One region of the Janthinobacterium sp. KBS0711 genome, then DNA from elsewhere that is predicted to be linked to it. Evidence: predicted binding sites of a transcription regulator. Region 1 holds the regulator's gene; each other region holds the start of a gene.
The links. Region 1 encodes sigma-54, which starts transcription at its own class of promoters, with help from an activator protein. Its sites were predicted from a motif close to TGGCANGNAANCTGCTTT; they were not measured.

Region 1 (2,270 bases):
GATGTGCGCCCTTAGTTGATCACAACTGCTGGAAGCGGGTGGCCTTAAACGGCGACGACGGCGTCTTCCTCGGAGTTGTCTGGCAGATGCTTGATCGCCTCTTTACCGTGCCCTTGCACTTTGGTTTTGTATTTCATCACTTGCCTATCGAGCTTGTCGATCAGGGCATCGATCGCGGCATACAGGTCTTGTGCCAGGCTTTCCACATAGACGGTTTTGCCACTTAAACGCAGGTTGACTTCGGCCTTTTGACGTTTTTCTTTCTCTTTGAGGTTATCCACGGTCAGAATCACGGCGATATCGATAACTTGATCGAAATGACGTTTCACGCGTTCCAGCTTCGTTTGTACGTATTCACGGATGGCTGGTGTCACTTCGAGATGATGTCCGCTGATGGTGAGATTCATACACACTCCTAAAGATGATCGGGTTCGTGCGGTCCATCCTATCCGGCCCGCAGAGGAACCGAAAAAAACTTACAAACACTTACGCAGGCTCACTGGCGGAATTTTCAACGCTTCCCGGTATTTGGCAACAGTACGTCGCGCAATCACCATGCCTTGTTCCCCCAGCATGTCCGCAATCTTACTGTCGGATAAAGGATTTTTAGGGTCTTCTGCTCCTGTCAGTTGCACGATCAATGCCCGTATCGCCGTCGATGACGCTTCGCCCCCCGCTTCGGTGGCGACGTGGCTACCAAAGAAATATTTCAACTCGAACATGCCGTGCGGGGTCAGCATGTACTTTTGAGTTGTTACCCGCGAGATAGTACTCTCGTGTAAACCCAGTGTATCAGCTATTTCACGGAGCACAAGGGGGCGCATGGCAACGGCCCCGTGCGAGAAAAAGTTCTTTTGTCTTTCTACTATCGCCTGTGCCACGCGCAGGATCGTGTCGAAACGCTGGCGCATATTCTTGATCAGCCACTTGGCTTCCTGCAACTGTGCGCCCATGGCGCCCTCGCCCTTGCCCTGCTTGAGCAGGTTGGCATACATGGCGTTGACGCGCAGGCGCGGCATCACATCGTTGTTCAAGGTGACTTGCCAGCCATTGCGCGCGCGCTTGACGACGACGTCGGGCACCACGTAATCGGACACGTCCGAGGCGAACACGGCGCCCGGATGCGGATTGCACTGGCGAATCACCGTCTGCGCTTCGCGCAAGTCTTCATCGTCGCAATCGAGGGCTTTTTTCAGCTTGTTGAAATCGCGCTGGGCAAACCAGGCCAGGTGCTTTTCCACGATGACGAGAGCCATGCGCCGCGTCACCATGGCGATGTGCGGCAAGCGCTTGATCTGCAGCGCCAGGCATTCGGACGCATTGCGCGCGCCCACGCCGGGCGGATCGAAACTTTGCAGCAGCGACAAGGCCGTGCGCATCTCGTCGGCGTCGATTTCCAGCTCTTCCGGCAGGCGCGCCAGGATGTCGTCGAGCGACTCTTCCAGGTAGCCATTGTCGTCGAGCGCGTCGATGATCAGCTCGACCAGCGCGCGGTCGCGCAATTCGAGCACCGTCACGCGCATCTGTTCCATCAGGTGTTCGCGCAGGGTGCAGTGATGGGCTTCCAGTTGCGGACGGGAATCTTCATCGTCGGGCGCCTTGCCCCGGCTCGCCTCGCTCCAGTCGCTGTCGCCGCCGTCCGCCGCGGCCGGGCTCTCGCCCGCCTCGCCGTCAAAGGTTTCCGCTTCGGCCGGCGCCGCGGGCGCTTCCTGGCCTGGCGGCTGGGGCGGCGCTTCAGCCGGCGCGGCCGTGGAACTCAAGGCGCCGTCCGACAGCAGGCGCAAGGAGCGGTCGAGCGGATCGTCGAGGCGCTCGAGCAGGGGATTGTCCGTCAGCAGTTGCTCTAGCTCCTGGTGCAATTCCAGGGTAGACAATTGCAACAGGCGTATCGATTGCTGCAACTGCGGCGTCAGTGCCAGGTGCTGCGAAGTGCGCAGCTGCAATGATTGTTTCATTGGCTTACATGCGGAAGTGTTCGCCCAGATAGACCCGGCGTACCGACTCGTTCGCGATGATGTCGTCGGGGCGTCCCGACGCCAGCACCGAGCCCTGGTTGATGATATAGGCACGGTCGCAAATACCCAGCGTCTCGCGCACATTATGATCGGTGATCAGCACGCCGATATTGCGCTCCTTCAAGAAGCGCACGATGCGCTGGATCTCGATCACGGCGATCGGATCGACGCCGGCGAACGGCTCGTCGAGCAACACGAAACGGGGATCGGTGGCCAGCGCGCGGGCGATTTCCACGCGGCGGCGCTCACCGCCCG
Region 2 (2,270 bases), on a different contig from region 1:
GCGCCGCCTCGTCCGCGTTCGCCTGCGGCAAGATGAAGGCGCGTGGCGCGCCCGGCTGGCTGCGCTGCATGGCAAAGGTCATGGCCAGGGCGCCGCGGATGGGGCGCAACTGGCCCGACAGCGACAGTTCGCCCGCGAATTCGTAGTGGTGTAATTGGTCGCCCGGCAACTGGCCGGAGGCGGCCAGGATGCCCAGCGCGATGGGCAGGTCGAAGCGCCCAGATTCCTTGGGCAAATCCGCCGGCGCCAGGTTGGCCGTGATGCGCCGCGCCGGCATGTCAAAGCCGCAGTTTTGCAGCGCGGCACGGACGCGGTCGCGCGATTCCTTCACTTCCGTATCCGGCAGGCCGACAATCGTAAACGAAGGCAAACCATTGGCAAGGTGGACTTCGACACTTACCTCGGGCGCTTCCATGCCGGCCAGGGCGCGGCTTTTCAGGACGGCCAGACTCATCAGACTCCCCTGTGGCGCGGGCGCGGGCAGGATCAGTCTAGCGCGTGAAGCGCTGTCAGGCTTGAGCTATGCCAGCAAGGCCGTCAATAACGGGACCTGGCTGGCGTCACCTTACGCCTTGGATTCGTTCAGGCGCGTTTCCAGTTCGATCAGGCGCAATTCCAGTGCGTCCAGTTTGGCGCGGGTCTTGGCCAGCACTTGCGCCTGGATATCGAATTCCTCACGCGTGACGAGATCGAGGCGGGCGAAGCCCTGGGTCATCATCGATTTGACGTTTTTCTCGATATCCTTGGCAGGCGAGTTTTCGATGGCTTGATGGATCTTGCCTTGCAAGTCGTTAAAGAAGGTATTCATGTCCATGGTCAGTCCTTTTATGGTGCGGCCTGTGCATCGCACCATTGCGGTGCACAGCGGCGTTAATCTGGTGCGAAACTGGGCAAATTCACAATGCTTTAGCAGCCCGTACCCGCATGCCCACAGGCTTGCAGGGTATGTATGGCCGGAAACGCACCTGTCAAGGTGGCAATGGAGCTGGCACGTATTCTGCTAAAGAAGGTATGAACGCTTTGTGATCTCCAGCCAAGATTTTAAACCTCAACCGCTTTAAAAGTTCAATAAAAGGGAATCGCCATGAAGAATCTGTCCAAGAACATGACTTTAGCTGCAGCGTTGTCGCTGGCCATGACCGCCTTGTGCGGTAGCGCCATGGCCCAGGATGCAGTGGCGGCGCCTGCTGCAGCCGAAGCCGTACCTGATAACGTGGTGAGCTACAACGTGGCGCTGACCAGCGACTACCGCTACCGTGGCATTTCGCAAAGCCGCTTGAAACCGGCCGTCAGTGGCGGCGCCGACTATACCCATAACCCGACGGGCCTGTACGTGGGAACTTGGTTGTCGAGCATCAAATGGATCAAGGACGGCGGCGGCGATACCAATCTGGAATGGGATGTGTACGGCGGCAAGCGTGGCGAGATCAGCAAGAATGTTACCTATGATGTGGGCGGCCTGTACTACTTCTATCCCTCGAATGGGCTGAGCACCAATGCGAATACCTTTGAACTGTATGGCCAGCTCGGTTATGGCCCGCTGTACATCAAGTACTCGCACTCGACGACCAATCTGTTTGGCGTCGCCGACAGCAAGAACAGTGGCTATCTTGACGTGGGCGGCAACTTCGACATGATCGACGGCTACATCATGAACGTGCATGTGGGCCGCCAGAAAGTCGAGCACAACGATTCCCTCAGCTATAACGATGTCAAGATCGGCGTGACCAAGGACTTCGGCATGGCGACCGTTTCTCTCGCCGCCGTGAAGGCCAACATTTCGTCGCTGGCACCGAATGGCAAGAATCTGGCGAAATCCGGTCTCGTGCTGACCGTATCCAAAACCTTTTAAGCGAGACTGCCATGAAAATGATTACTGCAATCATTAAACCGTTCAAACTGGACGAAGTACGCGAAGCTTTGTCGGCTATCAATGTGCAAGGCATTACCGTCACGGAAGTCAAGGGTTTCGGCCGCCAGAAAGGACACACGGAACTCTACCGTGGCGCCGAGTATGTCGTCGATTTCTTGCCAAAAACCAAAATCGAAGCGGCTGTTGATGACGCCATTGTCGACCAGGCCATCGAAGCGATCGAAGGCGCCGCGCGTACCGGTAAAATCGGCGATGGCAAGATTTTCGTCTACAACCTGGAACAGGTCATCCGCATCCGTACCGGCGAAACCGGCAACGAAGCGCTCTAAGGGGAATATTGATGCGTAAAAATATAACAAAATTGCTAGCTGGGTTTGCCTGTCTGTGTGCGTTCGGC
Region 3 (2,270 bases), on a different contig from region 1:
CCCCCAGGCCGTACAAGGTATCGTTGGCAATCGCCAGCGCGTCGGCTTCATCCTTGAAAGTGGTCACGGACACGACCGGTCCAAAGATTTCTTCCTGGAAGATGCGCATCTTGTTGTTGCCCTTGAACACGGTCGGACGCACGTAGTAGCCGCCTTCCAGGTCGCCCGCCTGCGTGTTGCGCTCGCCGCCGGCCAGCACTTCGGCGCCTTCCTGGCGGCCGATGTCGAGGTAGGACATGATTTTCTCCAGCTGCTCCTGCGACGCCTGCGCACCGATCATGGTGGACGAATCGAGCGGATTGCCCTGCTTGATGGCCGCCACACGCTTCAGGGCGCGTTCGATGAATTTCTCGTAGATCGATTCCTGGATCAGCACGCGCGATGGGCAGGTGCACACCTCCCCCTGGTTCAGCGCGAACATGGCAAAACCTTCCAGGCACTTGTCGAAATACTCGTCGTCGGCATCCATCACGTCTTCAAAGAAGATGTTCGGCGACTTGCCGCCCAGTTCCAGGGTGACGGGAATCAGGTTCTGCGCGGCGTAACCCATGATCAAGCGGCCCGTGCCCGTTTCCCCCGTAAAGGCGATCTTGGCGATGCGCTTGCTCGAGGCCAGCGGCTTGCCCGCTTCCAGTCCGAAACCGTTGATGATGTTCAGCACGCCCGGCGGCAGCAAGTCGCCGATCAGCTCGATCAACACCATGATGGACGCCGGCGTCTGCTCGGCCGGTTTGAGCACCACGCAATTGCCGGCGGCCAGGGCTGGCGCCAGTTTCCATACGGCCATCAAAATCGGGAAATTCCACGGAATGATCTGGCCCACGACACCGAGCGGCTCGTGGTAGTGGTAGGCATAGGTTTCCGCATCGATTTGCGCGACGGAACCTTCCTGCGCGCGGATGCAGCCGGCAAAATAACGGAAATGGTCGATGGCCAGCGGAATGTCGGCGTTCATCGTTTCGCGGATGGGCTTGCCGTTGTCGATGGTTTCGGCCGTAGCGATCAGACCCAGGTTCTGTTCGATGCGGTCGGCGATGCGGTTCAGGATATTGGCGCGCTCGGCAGGCGACGTCTTGCCCCAGGCATCCTTCGCGGCATGGGCGGCGTCCAATGCCAGCTCGACGTCTTCCGCCGTGGAACGGGCGATTTCGCAAAATGGCAAGCCCGTAATCGGCGTGATGTTAGGAAAGTATTCACCTTTTACTGGGGCAACGAATTTGCCGCCAATGTAATTGTCATAGCGTTGTTTGAAGGGATTGGCTACGCCCAGTTTGCTGATGTCTGCGAGATTCATGTCGTCCTCTATCGGGTTAATTAGAATGGAATTACTTAATTAAAATCAAACGTCCTGGTACAGATGGGGTGAGTACACGGAGTCTTCCGCAAATGCCGTGCCAGCTCGCCATCCCACTACAAACTTAGCCGCTTTTACCCTTGTTGCAAGGGCGCGGCGTCAATACCGGTGCGCTTTTCAGCGCATGCCCGGGCTTGAGCCGCTGCACAATGGAACAGGTGTACCAGACTGGAACACCTGTTCCTGTGGGACTAGCGAATCACCACGCCCCATGGCAATTCACCTACGGCAATATCGGCCACCTTGCGCGCGCTGGCCGTATCGATGACGGATACGCTGTTCGAGCGGCCATTGGCCACATACAGCTTGGCGCCATTGGGCGTGACGGCCATATTCCATGGGCGCTTGCCAACGGGAATGGTGGCAGTGACCTCGTTGCTGGCTGTGTTAATCACCATCACCGTGCCGTCGATACCGTTCGAGACATACACCTGCTTGCCGCTGGGATGGACCACGATGCCATTCGCATTCTTGCCAGCCGGAATGGTGGCAATGGTCTTGCGCGCGGCCATGTCGATCACGTAGACGGCATTGACCAGTTCGCACGCCACGTAGGCGCGGCCCGAGTCCGGACTGAAACCGATGCCGCGCGGGCGCAATCCCACGGCGATGGACGCCACCTGGCGGCGTTGCACCACATCAATGACATCGACTTGTTCAGCCTCTTCCGCGCTGACCAGCAGCCAGCGCCCATCCGGGCTGAACACGGCATGTTCCGGATTGCGTCCATGCACCTTGATATCGGCGAGCAAGACGCCCGTCTGCCCATCGAGCAAGGCCACGCTATTGTTTTCCTCGACGGCCACGGCCACGTAATGACCGTCTTGCGAAGCGCTGACGCCTTCGGGCGACTTGCCCAGCGCCACCGTGCGCAGGGGGGCGCCGCCAGCGTTATCGATCAGCAGCAAGGCGCTGC

Region 2: VM94_RS10965 (TorF family putative porin) is a predicted target of sigma-54. The motif match lies at 987-1,004, and genes of this name have one in related genera.
Region 3: adh (aldehyde dehydrogenase) is a predicted target of sigma-54. The motif match lies at 1,380-1,397, and genes of this name have one in related genera.

The regions. Positions count from the first base shown of each region.
Region 1 covers NZ_LBCO01000002.1:96,310-98,579, reverse strand. Annotated here, with positions in the region: gene hpf (ribosome hibernation-promoting factor, HPF/YfiA family) at 45-407, opposite strand; gene VM94_RS00490 (RNA polymerase factor sigma-54) at 477-1,955, opposite strand; gene lptB (LPS export ABC transporter ATP-binding protein) at 1,960-2,270, opposite strand, start outside.
Region 2 covers NZ_LBCO01000018.1:259,604-261,873, reverse strand. Annotated here, with positions in the region: gene VM94_RS10975 (YifB family Mg chelatase-like AAA ATPase) at 1-454, opposite strand, end outside; gene VM94_RS10970 (accessory factor UbiK family protein) at 566-814, opposite strand; gene VM94_RS10965 (TorF family putative porin) at 1,085-1,852, shown strand; gene VM94_RS10960 (P-II family nitrogen regulator) at 1,864-2,202, shown strand; gene VM94_RS10955 (ammonium transporter) at 2,214-2,270, shown strand, end outside.
Region 3 covers NZ_LBCO01000009.1:4,314-6,583, reverse strand. Annotated here, with positions in the region: gene adh (aldehyde dehydrogenase) at 1-1,294, opposite strand, end outside; gene VM94_RS05415 (beta-propeller fold lactonase family protein) at 1,546-2,270, opposite strand, start outside.